Regions from separate parts of the Streptomyces sp. NPDC057010 genome, predicted to be linked through region 2. Evidence: riboswitches for the same ligand, from Rfam matches in the RefSeq annotation. Region 2 holds a riboswitch; each other region holds the start of a gene.
The links. Region 2 has a riboswitch for cobalamin ahead of ACFTXQ_RS31125 (prenyltransferase/squalene oxidase repeat-containing protein). Riboswitches for the same ligand answer to the same signal wherever they lie in the genome.
Positions count from the first base shown of each region.

Region 1 (4,191 bases), on a different contig from region 2:
AGTACCAGACCGGGATCGACGCGGGGAAGGTGCTGCCGCCCGCGAAGAACATGGACGACATGCACACCGTGGTCACCAACGCCACGGTGGACGGCGCGCTGTCGGCGCTGTTCGCGATCCTGATCATCATCGTGCTGGCGGACGCGGCCCGGACGTGCTTCAAGGCCATCAGCAGCCCCGAGTCCGTGAGGCTCTCCGAGGTCCCGTGGACCGAGTCGAAGATCATCGCCCCGGCCGGGCTCGTCCCGACCGCCGAGGAGCGGGCGGAGCTCGCCGCGGCGGGCCTCGACTCGGGCGGCGGACGCCCGAAGGAGCCGGTGGCCTGATGAGCCGCCTGCGCAGCGCGCTGGAGCGGGCCCGGTACTACGTACGGGAGTTCTCGGGCGAGGCGGCGTACGACCGCCACGTCGCCCACGCCCGCTCCCACGACCCGCACGCCGCGGTCCCGACCCGCCGCGAGTTCGAGCGGGCTCGCACGGACGCCCGCGAGGCGGACCCCCGCGAGGGCTTCCGCTGCTGCTGAACACACACGAAGGGCCCCGCCCCCCGGCGGGGCCCTTCGGCGCGTGTGGGCTCAACGCACCCAGTCCTTGAGGGGCTCGGTCCGGAGGGTGACGCCGACGGGGTCGGGGAGCTCGACGTCCTTGCCGAACGGAATGCTGCGCACCAGCTCGTACCGCGGCCCGTCGGGCTCGCTGTGGACGGCAACCAGGCCGTTGTCCCGGTCGACCAGCAGATAGACAGGGATACCGGTCTCCGCATAGGCCCGGGGCTTGTCGACCCGGCTGCGCCGGTCGGTTTCACGGTCGTACGAGGTGACCTCGGCAACCATGAGCACCGGCTTCGGGTCGCCCCATTCACCCTGTCCTGCGAACGCCTCGCTCGGCGCCAACGCGCCGTCGGCCGTGGCACGGCACGCGAGATCCGTCTGTACCCGCAGTCCCTTCAGGCATGCAGGAAGAGCTCCGGCCTCGCCTCGAGCAAGCCGCGCGTCAGCCACTGGGCCACCCTCCCCCGATTCCCGTCATGCCGGGCCTTGACGCTCAGTCGCCCGTCGATGAACTCGAGCCGCAGCCCTTGCGCCACGCGGGCGGCGATCCGCGCCACCGCCTCGAACTCTTCGGGAAGCATGTGGGGTCGATCCCCTCGGGTGCCCATGCCCGTCAGGGTAGTGTCCGGCACACTCGACCGCATGGACATCGTGATCAGGCAGGCGCTGCCGGCGGAGTACGAGGAGCTCGGGGAGATCACCGCGCGGGCCTACCTCGGGGACGGGCTGCTCACCTACGGCGAGGAGGACCCGTACCTCGCGCGGCTGCGGGACGTGGCCGGGCGGGCCGCCGACAGCGAGATACTGGTCGCCGTGCGGAGCGACGGCCGGCTGCTCGGCGGTGTGGCCTTCGCCCCGCCCGGGAGTTCCTTCCGCGACATCGCGCAGTCCGACGAAGCCGAGTTCCGGATGCTGGCCGTCGCCCGGGAGGGCCGCGGACAGGGGGCCGGCGAGGCACTGGTACGAGCCTGCATCGACCGCGCCCGGGCCCTCGACGGCGTACGGCGCCTCGTGCTGTCCACGTCGGATGACATGCCGGCCGCCCACCGGATCTATGAACGCCTCGGCTTCGTACGGACCCCCGCGCGGGACTGGGCGCCGTTCCCCGCCCTCACTCTGCTTACGTACGGTCTCGAACTGTAGCCACGGCGACACAACATCTAGGGGGTCGCACAGGACACGGCCCCCACATGTATGCTCATGCCTGCTGTCGCCGCAGGGGAATCCGGTGTGAATCCGGAACTGTCCCGCAACGGTATGAAGTGCACCCATCGGTGCACCCGCAAGTCCGAAGACCTGCCGACAGTGCGCCCGGCTCGACCGAACCGGGTGCCGATACGTCCGGGCCTCGCGGTTGGGCCGGTGGACGCCGTGCGGTGTGCGCGACCTGTCGCGCCCGCATGCGCCTCCCCGTGCCCTGCCCGCCGACGCCGGGCCGAGCGAGGGAGAGCTCCCGCCGTGACCATCGCGCCTTCCGCACCGCGCGCCGAGTCCGTTTCAGGCGACAACACCGAGGGCCCGGGGGCCACGCTGCTGCGTACCCTCACCGAGCTGACGGCCGACCTCCCCGACGCCGACCCCGGCCGGGTCGCCGCCGCCGCGCTGCGCGGCCGCAGCGCCGCCGCCGACGAGGCCGAGCTGCGGGGGCTGGCCACCGAGGCCGCCGCCGGGCTGATCTCCGAGGACCCGGCGTACTCCAGGCTCGCCGCCCGGCTGCTGACGCTGGCCGTCGCCGACGAGGCCGCCGGCCAGGGCGCCACCTCCTTCTCCGCCTCCGTCGAGGTCGGCCACCGCGAGGGGCTCATCGCCGACCGCACGGCCGAGTTCGTCCGCACCCACGCGGCCCGCCTGGACGCGCTGGTGGAACACACTCTCGCCGAGGGCGCGGACGACCGGTTCGGCTTCTTCGGCCTGCGCACCCTGCACAGCCGCTACCTGCTGCGCCACCCCATCACCCGCCAGGTCATCGAGACCCCGCAGTACTTCATGCTGCGCGTGGCCTGCGGCCTCGCCGAGGACGAGAGCGTGCGCGCCGTCGAGGAAGTGGCTTCGCTCTACCGGCTGATGAGCCGCCTCGACTACCTGCCGTCCTCCCCCACGCTCTTCAACTCCGGCACCCGGCACCCGCAGATGTCCTCCTGCTACCTGCTGGACTCCCCGCTGGACGAGCTCGACTCGATCTACGACCGCTACCACCAGGTCGCCCGCCTCTCGAAGCACGCCGGCGGCATCGGCCTGTCGTACTCCCGCATCCGCGCCCGCGGTTCGCTGATCCGCGGCACCAACGGCCACTCCAACGGCATCGTGCCGTTCCTGAAGACCCTGGACGCCTCCGTCGCCGCCGTGAACCAGGGCGGCCGCCGCAAGGGCGCCGCCGCCGTCTACCTGGAGACCTGGCACGCGGACATCGAGGAGTTCCTGGAGCTGCGCGACAACACCGGCGAGGACCAGCGCCGTACGCACAACCTCAACCTCGCCCACTGGATCCCGGACGAGTTCATGCGCCGCGTGAACGCGGACGGCCAGTGGTCGCTGTTCTCCCCGGCCGACGTCCCCGAGCTGGTGGACCTGTACGGCGCCGACTTCGACGCCGCGTACGTCAAGGCCGAGGCGGCCGGGCTCGCCAAGAAGACCATGCCGGCCCGCGACCTGTACGGCCGCATGATGCGCACGCTCGCGCAGACCGGCCAGGGCTGGATGACCTTCAAGGACGCCTCCAACCGGACCGCGAACCAGACCGCGCTGCCCGGCACGGTCGTCCACTCCTCCAACCTCTGCACCGAGATCATCGAGGTCACCAACGACGGCGAGACCGCCGTCTGCAACCTCGGCTCGGTCAACCTGGGCGCCTTCGTGGCCGGCGGGGAGCTGGACTGGGAGCGCCTGGACGAGACCGTCCGGACGGCCGTGACCTTCCTCGACCGCGTGGTCGACATCAACTTCTACCCGACCGAGCAGGCCGGCCGCTCCAACGCCAAGTGGCGTCCGGTGGGCCTGGGCGCGATGGGCCTCCAGGACGTCTTCTTCAAGCTGCGGCTCCCCTTCGACTCCCCCGAGGCGAAGGCCCTGTCGACGAAGATCTCCGAGCGGATCATGCTGGCCGCGTACGAGGCGTCCTGCGACCTCGCCGAGCGCAGCGGCCCGCTCCCGGCGTGGGCCGAGACCCGCACCGCCCAGGGCGTCCTGCACCCGGACCACTACGACGTGGCGCTGAACTGGCCGGAGCGCTGGGACGCGCTGCGCGCCCGGGTCGCGAAGACCGGCATGCGCAACTCCCTGCTCCTCGCGATCGCCCCGACGGCGACGATCGCCTCGATCGCGGGCGTGTACGAGTGCATCGAGCCGCAGGTCTCCAACCTCTTCAAGCGCGAGACCCTCAGCGGTGAGTTCCTCCAGGTCAACGCCTACCTGGTGGAGGAGCTGAAGCAGCTCGGCGTGTGGGACGCGCAGACCCGCGAGGCGCTGCGCGACTCCTCCGGCTCGGTGCAGGGCTTCGGCTGGATCCCGGCCGAGGTGCGCGAGCTGTACCGCACGGCGTGGGAGATCCCGCAGCGCGGCCTGATCGACATGGCCGCGGCCCGTACCCCGTTCCTGGACCAGAGCCAGTCCCTGAACCTGTTCATGGAGACGCCGACCATCGG
Region 1 covers NZ_JBHUSC010000071.1:16,057-20,247, reverse strand. The annotation lists gene ACFTXQ_RS33575 (carbon starvation CstA family protein) at 1-326, shown strand, start outside; gene ACFTXQ_RS33570 (CstA-like transporter-associated (seleno)protein) at 326-523, shown strand; gene ACFTXQ_RS33565 (Uma2 family endonuclease) at 575-1,000, opposite strand; gene ACFTXQ_RS33560 (hypothetical protein) at 946-1,131, opposite strand; gene ACFTXQ_RS33555 (GNAT family N-acetyltransferase) at 1,193-1,693, shown strand; cobalamin riboswitch at 1,738-1,869, shown strand; gene ACFTXQ_RS33550 (ribonucleoside-diphosphate reductase subunit alpha) at 2,009-4,191, shown strand, end outside.
Region 1: another riboswitch for cobalamin. It lies ahead of ACFTXQ_RS33550 (ribonucleoside-diphosphate reductase subunit alpha); the one in region 2 lies ahead of ACFTXQ_RS31125 (prenyltransferase/squalene oxidase repeat-containing protein).

Region 2 (4,191 bases):
CGACGACGCCGACCGGCTCGCGGCGCACCAGGATCGGGCCGAGCACGCCCTGGCGGTACTCCTCGTACGGGTAGGCGCGCGCGACGGTGATCGCGGCGTCGTAGACCATCATCGGGCCGAGCGCCTGGGCGAGGACGCTCCAGGAGTACGGCGATCCGTTCTGGGAGCTGATCGAGCGGGCGATCTCCTCGTGCCGGACGGCTATGGCGTCCTTGATGCGGGTGACGACGGCGATCCGCTCGTCGAGGGACATCCGGGGCCAGGGGCCCTCGTCGAAGGCCTTGCGCGCGGCCTCGACCGCCCGGTCGACGTCCGCCTTGGAGGCGTGCGGCACGGAGCCGATGACCTGCTCGGTGTGGGGGGAGACGACCTGGATCGTGTCGGTGCCCTGCGGATCCGTCCATTCCCCGCCGATGAACAGTTGTCCGTGTTCCACGAGCTCGGTCATGGCTGATGCCTCCTGCGGCTTGGCGTTCCAGAACTGATACCAGTTCTAGTTGGAGGAGTCCACGGCCAGGACGGAACAGCCGGGAAGATCCAACGACTAGTCAGGAGCCCTTGAAGATGGTCGACTTGGGCTACCAGTTCAAGTGGAACAAGTTCTCGTTCCAGGAGCCAGACAGGGGGACCTCATGCCAGAGGACAGGTCACAGGACATCCCGCGAACCACTCCGCAGGACGCCCCGCAGGACGCCCCGCACGTGACCGACCACGGCGGCGGGGTGTGGGCGGTCAAAGTCCCCATCCCCGACAATCCGCTCGGCCACACCCTGGTCCACGTCCTCGACACCGACCGCGGCCCGGTCCTCGTCGACACCGGCTGGGACGACCCCGCCTCGTGGGACACCCTCGTCGCCGGCCTCGCCGCGCTCGGCACCGCCGTCGCCGACGTCCACGGCGTCGTCATCACCCACCACCACCCCGACCACCACGGCCTGTCCGGCAAGGTCCGCGAGGCCTCCGGCGCCTGGATCGCGATGCACGCCGCCGACACGGAGGTCGTCGTACGGACCCGGGGCGCCGAGCCCGGCGTCTGGTTCGACTACATGAGCGAGAAGCTCGCCGCCGCCGGAGCCCCCGAGGAGCACATCGCCCCGCTGCGCGCCGCCCGCGCGAGCGGCCGCATGCGCACCCTGCCCGGGCTGCGGGCCGCCGTGCCCGACCGGGAGATCGTCCCCGCCGAGCTGCTGCCCCTCGCCGGGCGCCGGCTCCGCGCGATCTGGACCCCGGGCCACACCCCCGGCCACGTCTGCCTGCACCTGGAGGAGGAGCACCCGGCGAACCTCCCCGGCAACGGCCGCCTCTTCTCCGGCGACCACCTCCTGCCCGGGATCTCCCCCCACATCGGCCTCTACGAGAACCCGGAGGACACCCGCGTCACCGACCCGCTCGGGGACTACCTCGACTCCCTCGAACGCATCGGCCGCCTCCGCCCCGCCGAGGTGCTCCCCGCCCACCAGCACGCCTTCACCGACGCGCCCGCCCGCGTACGGGAGCTGCTGGACCACCACGAGGAGCGGCTCACCGGCCTGTGGGCGCTGCTGGCCGAGCCGCTCACCCCGTGGGGGCTGGCGGAGCGGATGGAATGGAACCGGCCCTGGGAGCAGATCCCGTACGGCTCCCGCAACATCGCCGTCTCGGAGGCCGAGGCCCACCTGCGGCGGCTGGTGAAGCAGGGCCGCGCGGAGGCCGTCCCGGGCAGCGACCCGGTGACGTACCGGGCCCTGTGAGCCGCGCCGCCGGGCCCCGCCGGGCCCGCCGGTAAGGGGCGCTGCCGCCCGGCGCCACCGGGCACGCGGGCTACGGGCCGGTAGAGTGAGGCCGTCGTCCACACTTTCGTACGGGGGGAAGCCGGTGCAATTCCGGCGCTGACCCGCAACCGTGACCCACCCCCGGCGCCACACCGGCGCCGCCCGGGCGGGGAGCCGGAATGCCCCGTACCGTCAGTGCGCGGCTCGCGTCGCCGGGGCCCCCGGCGGCCGGCACCGTCGAGGTAAACGGAGCCGGAGCCCGGTGCCTGTGCGTGCCTGCCTCCCGCTCCCCAGCAGGAGAGGCACCCGCCCCCATGATCGTCCGCCGCAGCGCCGCCGCGCTCGCCGCCTCCGCCGTGCTGTGCGTGGGCGCGGCCCCCGCAGCCCTCGCCGACACCGCGCCGCCCGCCTCCCCCTCCGCGCCGCCCGTGATCCCCTCCGGGCTCTACGGCAAGAACGACCCGACGTACGACGGCGTGTGGCGGCAGTCCTTCGCGCTGCTCGCCCAGGACACCGTCGGCATCAAGCCCGCCGCGCAGGCCGTGGACTGGCTGACCGGCCAGCAGTGCGCGAACGGCGCCTTCCCCTCCTTCCGCGCCGACACCGCCAAGGCCTGCGACGCCTCGACGTTCATCGACTCCAACGCCACCGCGGCCGCCGTACAGGCGCTGGCCGCGGTCGGCGGCCACGACGAGACGGTGAAGAAGGCCGTCGGCTGGCTGAAGTCCGTACAGAACGCGGACGGCGGCTGGAGCAACAGCCCCGGCGGCGCCATGGACACCGGTACGGACGCCATCTCGACCGGCATCGTGATCAGCGCCCTGGTGGCGGCCGGCGAGAAGCCGGCCGAGGTCAAGTCGAAGACCGGCAAGTCGGCGTACGAGGGCCTGCTCCCCTTCCAGCTCGGCTGCACCGCCGAGCCGGCCGCCGACCGGGGCGCCTTCGCGTACCAGCCGGCCGACGGCAAGCTGCCCGCCAACGCCCACGCGACGGCCGCGGCGGTGCTGGCCGGCCTCGGCAAGGGCGCGGCCGTCGTCCCGACCGGTACGGACACCCCCGCCGCGGCGCTGACCTGCCCGGCGGCGGACCCCGCCGACCCTGCGGCCGCCGCCCAGGGCGGGGCCGGCTACCTGGCCGAGGCCCTGAAGAAGGACGGCCACCTCACGGCCGTCACCCCGGGCGCAGACCAGCCGACCCCGGACACCGGCAACACCGCCGAGGCGGTGATCGCCCTGGCCGCGGCCGGACACAAGCAGTCGGCGGCGGGCGCGCTGGAGTGGCTCAAGGGCAACTCGGCGCCGTGGGCGAAGGGCAGCCCGGCGGCCCTCGGCACGCTGATCCTGGCCGCGCACGCGACGGGCACCGACCCGAAGTCCTTCGGCGGCGCCGACCTGGTCTCGGAGCTGAACGCGACCGGCCCCGCCCCGCAGGGCGCGGACACGAGCGCGACCGAGGTGAAGAGCGAGAAGGGCGAGGGCTCCGGCAACCAGAACGTGTGGTGGATGATCGGCGCGGGCGCCGCGGCCGGTGTCGGCATCGGCATCCTGCTGAGCGGCCGCCGGAAGAAGAACCGGCTCTGATGCGCCGCGTTCCCGTACCGGCCCTCGCCCTGGCCCTCGGCCTCGTGCTGACCCTGCTGGCCGCCGCGCCGGCGCTGGCGTCGAGCTACCGCTACTGGTCGTTCTGGGACGGCGCCGGCGGAACGTGGGCGTACGCCACCGCGGGGCCGTCGACGGCCCGCCCGGCGGACGGCTCCGTGCAGGGGTTCCGCTTCGCCGTGAGCAAGGACGCCGGGGACCAGGCGGCGCAGCCGCGGGCCGCGGCCGACTTCGGAGCCGTGTGCGGGGCCACCGCGCCGGTGGAGGGCCGCAAGCGGGTGGCGGTCGTCGTCGACTTCGGCGTCCCGGCGGACGCCCCGGCGGGCGACGCCCCGCCGCAGGCGGAGCCGCGCACGGCCTGTGCGCAGGTGGCCCCGGAGGCCACGGCGGCCGAGGCCCTGGCGTCGGTCGCGAAGCCGCTGCGCTACAACGGCGCGGCCCTGCTGTGCGCGATCTCGGGCTACCCGGAGCAGGGCTGCGGCGAGCCGATGGCCGACGCCCCGGCCCCGTCCGCCGTCCCCTCGGCGGACGGCGACACCGGCGGCGGCCCGTCCGCCGGGCTGCTCGCGGGCCTCGCGGCGGTGGCCGCCCTCGCCGCGGCCGCCGTCTGGCAGTCCCGCCGCCGCCGCTCCCGATGACGCAGCCACCAGGCGGCACCCGGCCGGGGCCGGCCACCCGCGGTCGACCCACGACCCGCACGGGTGGTGCGGGTGGGTATGCCGGCCGGCCGCAGGCCGGCCGTACCCCCACCGGAGCCGCACCCGGCGACGGGACCCCGCCCCGGCGGAGCCGCCCCGCGGCGCACGACCCCTCGCAGGGGCCTACGTACAAAAAATGGAAGG
Region 2 covers NZ_JBHUSC010000057.1:2,079-6,269, reverse strand. The annotation lists gene ACFTXQ_RS31135 (aldehyde dehydrogenase) at 1-448, opposite strand, end outside; gene ACFTXQ_RS31130 (MBL fold metallo-hydrolase) at 633-1,730, shown strand; cobalamin riboswitch at 1,811-1,951, shown strand; gene ACFTXQ_RS31125 (prenyltransferase/squalene oxidase repeat-containing protein) at 2,066-3,331, shown strand; gene ACFTXQ_RS31120 (SCO2322 family protein) at 3,331-3,987, shown strand; gene ACFTXQ_RS31115 (energy-coupling factor transporter transmembrane component T) at 3,984-4,191, shown strand, end outside.

Region 3 (4,191 bases), on a different contig from region 2:
CAGGCCGTGGCCGTCGTACAGGCCCCCGCAGCGGCAACGGCCCACCAGGGTAAGGCCGTTGCGGTCATGAGGTGGTGGCCGGTGGCCGCGAGCAGCACGCAGACGGCTGCGAACATCGCAGCCCGGGCGGCTCGGGAACAGGGGCCTGGTGTCATGGCGGGCTCATCCTCGCACCGCGATTCCGGGCGGTGCACCCGGGTGCGCACGATCTGAGCAATTCTTGTACTTCTTCTGTATCCCGCCTGGATCGCGTGCCCCAGGTGCCCCACGTGCCGCGGGGCCCGGCGGCCGGATGCCGCCGGGCCCTCGCTGGTTTCCCGGGACCGGTCAGCCGGAGGTCAGCTCGGAGCGGACCGTGTGGGCCGCCGCGACCAGGTGCTCCAGGGAGGCCCGGGTCTCCGGCCAACCGCGGGTCTTCAGGCCGCAGTCCGGGTTGACCCACAGCCGCTCGGCCGGGATCGCCCGGAGCCCCTTGCGCAGCAGGGCGGCCGCCTCGTCGGCGGAGGGGACGCGCGGCGAGTGGATGTCCCAGACGCCCGGCCCGACCTCGCGCGGGTAGCCCGCGCCCGCGAGTTCGTCCGCCACCTGCATGTGGGAGCGGGCGGCTTCCAGGCTGATGACGTCCGCGTCGAGGTCGTCGATGGCCTGGAGGACGTCGCCGAACTCCGCGTAGCACATGTGGGTGTGGATCTGGGTCTCCGGCCGGACCCCGCTCGTGGTGAGCCGGAACGATTCGGTGGCCCAGGCCAGGTACTCGGCGTGCCCGTCGGCCCGCAGCGGAAGGGTTTCACGCAGGGCGGGCTCGTCCACCTGGATCACCGAAGTCCCCGCGGCCTCCAGGTCGTTCACCTCGTCCCGCAGGGCGAGGGCCACCTTGCGGGCGGTGTCGCCGAGCGGCTGGTCGTCGCGTACGAAGGACCAGGCCAGCATGGTGACCGGGCCGGTCAGCATCCCCTTGACGGGACGGCCCGTCTGCGCCTGGGCGTAGGAGGTCCAGCGGACGGTCATCGGGTCGGGGCGGGAGATGTCGCCGGCGAGGACCGGCGGGCGGACGTAGCGCGTCCCGTACGACTGGACCCAGCCGTGCTGCGTGGCCAGGTAGCCGGTCAGCTGTTCGGCGAAGTACTGGACCATGTCGTTGCGTTCGGGCTCCCCGTGCACGAGCACGTCGATGCCCGCCTTCTCCTGGAAGGCGAGGACCTCGCGGATCTCGGCCTCGATGCGCTCCTCGTAGCCGTCCGTGCCGAGGCGTCCGGCGCGCAGGTCGGCGCGGGCGGTGCGCAACTCCGGGGTTTGCGGGAAGGAGCCGATCGTGGTGGTGGGCAGCGGGGGCAGGCGCAGGTGGGCCCGCTGGGCGGGGGCCCGGTCGGCGTAGGGCTGCGGGCGGCGGGCATCGGCCGCGGTGACCGCGGCGGCGCGGGCCCGTACGGCCGGGTCGTGGGTGAGCGCCGAGCTCGCCCGCGAGGCCAGGTCGGCCCGGTTGGCGGCGAGTTCGGCCGCGATCGCGTCGGTACCGTGGGCCAGGCCGCGGGCCAGCGTGGTGATCTCGGCGCTCTTCTGCCGGGCGAAGGCCAGCCAGCGGCGGACCTGCGGGTCGATGTCGCGTTCGGCGGCGACGTCCAGCGGGACGTGCAGCAGGGAACAGGACGCGGCGACGTCGACGCGGTCGGCGAGGCCCAGCAGCGTGCCCAGGGTGGTGAGGGACTTCGCGTGGTCGTTGATCCAGATGTTGCGGCCGTTGACCACGCCGGCGACCAGGCGCTTGCCGGGCAGGCCGCCCACGGCGGCGAGGTCGGCGAGGTTGCCGGCGGCCCGCTCGGTGAAGTCCAGGGCCAGGCCCTCGACGGGCGCCTTCGCGAGCACCGGCAGGGCGTCGCCCAGCCGGTCGAAGTACGAGGCGACCAGCATCCTGGGCCGGTCGGTGAGCGCGCCGAGCTCCCGGTAGGCGCGGGCCGCGGCGCCCAGGTCGGCCGGGGTCCGGTCCTGGACGAGGGCCGGCTCGTCCAGCTGCACCCACTCGGCGCCGGCCGCCCGCAGGTCGGCGAGGACCTGCGCGTAGACGGGCAGCAGCCGGTCCAGGAGGGTCAGCGGCTGGAAGCCGGGTGCGACGCCGGGGGCCGGCTTGGCCAGCAGGAGGTAGGTGACCGGGCCGACGAGCACGGGCCGCGGGGCCAGCCCGAGGGCGAGGGCCTCGCGCAGCTCCGCGACCTGCTTGGCCGAGTCGGCGGTGAAGGCGGTGTCGGGGCCGAGTTCGGGGACGAGGTAGTGGTAGTTGGTGTCGAACCACTTGGTCATCTCCAGCGGCGCCACGTCCTGGGTGCCGCGGGCCATCGCGAAGTAGCCGTCGAGGGCGTCGGCGGCGACCGCCGCCCGGTGCCGGGCGGGAACGGCGCCGACCATCACGCTGGTGTCCAGCACGTGGTCGTAGTATGAGAAGTCGCCGGTCGGCACCTCGGTGATGCCGGCCCCGGCGAGCTGCCGCCAGTTCGAGCGGCGCAGGTCCCGGGCGGTGCGGTGGAGGGCATCGGCGGTGACGCGGCCCTTCCAGTAGCCCTCGACGGCCTTCTTCAGTTCGCGGTTCTGACCCTGCCGGGGGTAGCCGTACACGGTGGGCCGTGCTGCCGCGGCTGCGGACTTGTCTGTCACGGAACTCTCCTTCGCGAGCCTGTCTCCATGGCCCGGTGAGGGCCGAAGGCGCGAAGGGGTGCCGGAACGGGCGGCCCGCCGGGGTCGCGTACGGCTGGGTACGCGACGGGAGACCCGCCTGAGGTGCACGCCGACCCGCCCACGAGGTCACCGGGAAACCGTGCGCGGTCGTTCGCGCACGGGCAACGGGCAGGTCTTCGGACTCGCGGGCACACCGACCTCTGTTTCGAGAGGCGGCACCTACTGGCCGTCGCTTCCCAGGACCGGTTCCGGTCCCAGTGCGTATGACGGCGGTCGTTCCCGCTCACCGCTGCGGGGCAGTCCCGGATTCCCACCGGGTTCCCTCTTGCGACGCGTCCCGCCTGGCGGACGGGAGCGAACCAGCTGCGTTCACAAGCCTACCCGCTGTACGCGTGGAAACCACGAGCCGATTTCCGGCCCGACCGTCCCAAGCCCCCGGAGCCGGCAGCCCTGTTGACTAGGATGATCACTTCTCTTGATCAGAGACGAAGGAGTCACCGCTCGTGATCGTGATCGCCCACCTCAGCGATGTCCATCTCGACGGCGGCACGCGGGCCGCCGACCGCACCCGCGCCGTCATGGAGTACCTCGACAGCCTGCCGTACGACCTGGACGCCGTCCTGGTCAGCGGTGACATAGCCGACCACGCCACCGCCGCCGAATACGAGGAAGCCGCCAAACTGCTGCGCTCCCGGCACCCGTTGGTCATCTGCCCCGGCAACCACGACGAGCGGGTCGCCTTCCGGCAGGGGCTGCTGGGGGAGGGGCCCGCCGCGGCCGCGGCACCGGTCGACCAGGTGCTGCGCGGGGACGGGTTCGTGCTCGCGGTGTGCGACTCCTCCGTCCCCGGCGAGGACCACGGCCTGCTGGAGGAGTCCACGCTCGGCTGGCTGGACGGCGTACTGGCCGACACGCCGCGGGAGACCCCGGTGCTGGTCGCCTTCCACCACCCGCCGGCTGCGCTGCACACCCCGTACGTGGACGAGATCCGGCAGTTCGGCGAGGAGCGGCTCGCGGCGCTGGCCGAGCGGCACCCGCACCTCAAGGCCTTCCTGTGCGGGCACGCCCACACCGCGGCGGCGACCACCTTCGCCGGGCGCCCGCTGCTGGTCGCGCCGGGCGTGGTCTCCACCCTGCGGCTCCCCTGGGAGGTCCAGACCGCACCCGACCACCACGTCCACCTCGACGAGCCGCCCGCCGTCGCCTTCCACGTGCTGGGCGAGGACGGGCGGCTGACGACCCACTACCGGGTGGTCGTGGCCCGCCCGTAGGCGCGGCCGGCGCGGCGGGCCACTCGTGCGCGGGGTCAGGGGCCCACGGTGATCTGCTGGGCCGGGTCGGTCGTGTCGGCGACGAGGTAGACGGCGTTGAAGGTGGACGAGGTCGCGCTCGTCGGGCAGCCGAACCCGCCGGTGACCTTGACCGGCACGGAGGCGTTGGTGAAGGTCAGGCTCGACGGCGCGCCGTTGGCCCAGGTGCCGCCGACGTTGGCCGCGGCCGTGGGCGCCGCCGTGACGGTACAGG
Region 3 covers NZ_JBHUSC010000075.1:6,715-10,905, forward strand. The annotation lists gene ACFTXQ_RS33995 (hypothetical protein) at 1-155, opposite strand, end outside; gene metE (5-methyltetrahydropteroyltriglutamate--homocysteine S-methyltransferase) at 328-2,646, opposite strand; cobalamin riboswitch at 2,817-3,046, opposite strand; gene ACFTXQ_RS34005 (metallophosphoesterase) at 3,171-3,938, shown strand; gene ACFTXQ_RS34010 (hypothetical protein) at 3,974-4,191, opposite strand, start outside.
Region 3: another riboswitch for cobalamin. It lies ahead of metE (5-methyltetrahydropteroyltriglutamate--homocysteine S-methyltransferase); the one in region 2 lies ahead of ACFTXQ_RS31125 (prenyltransferase/squalene oxidase repeat-containing protein).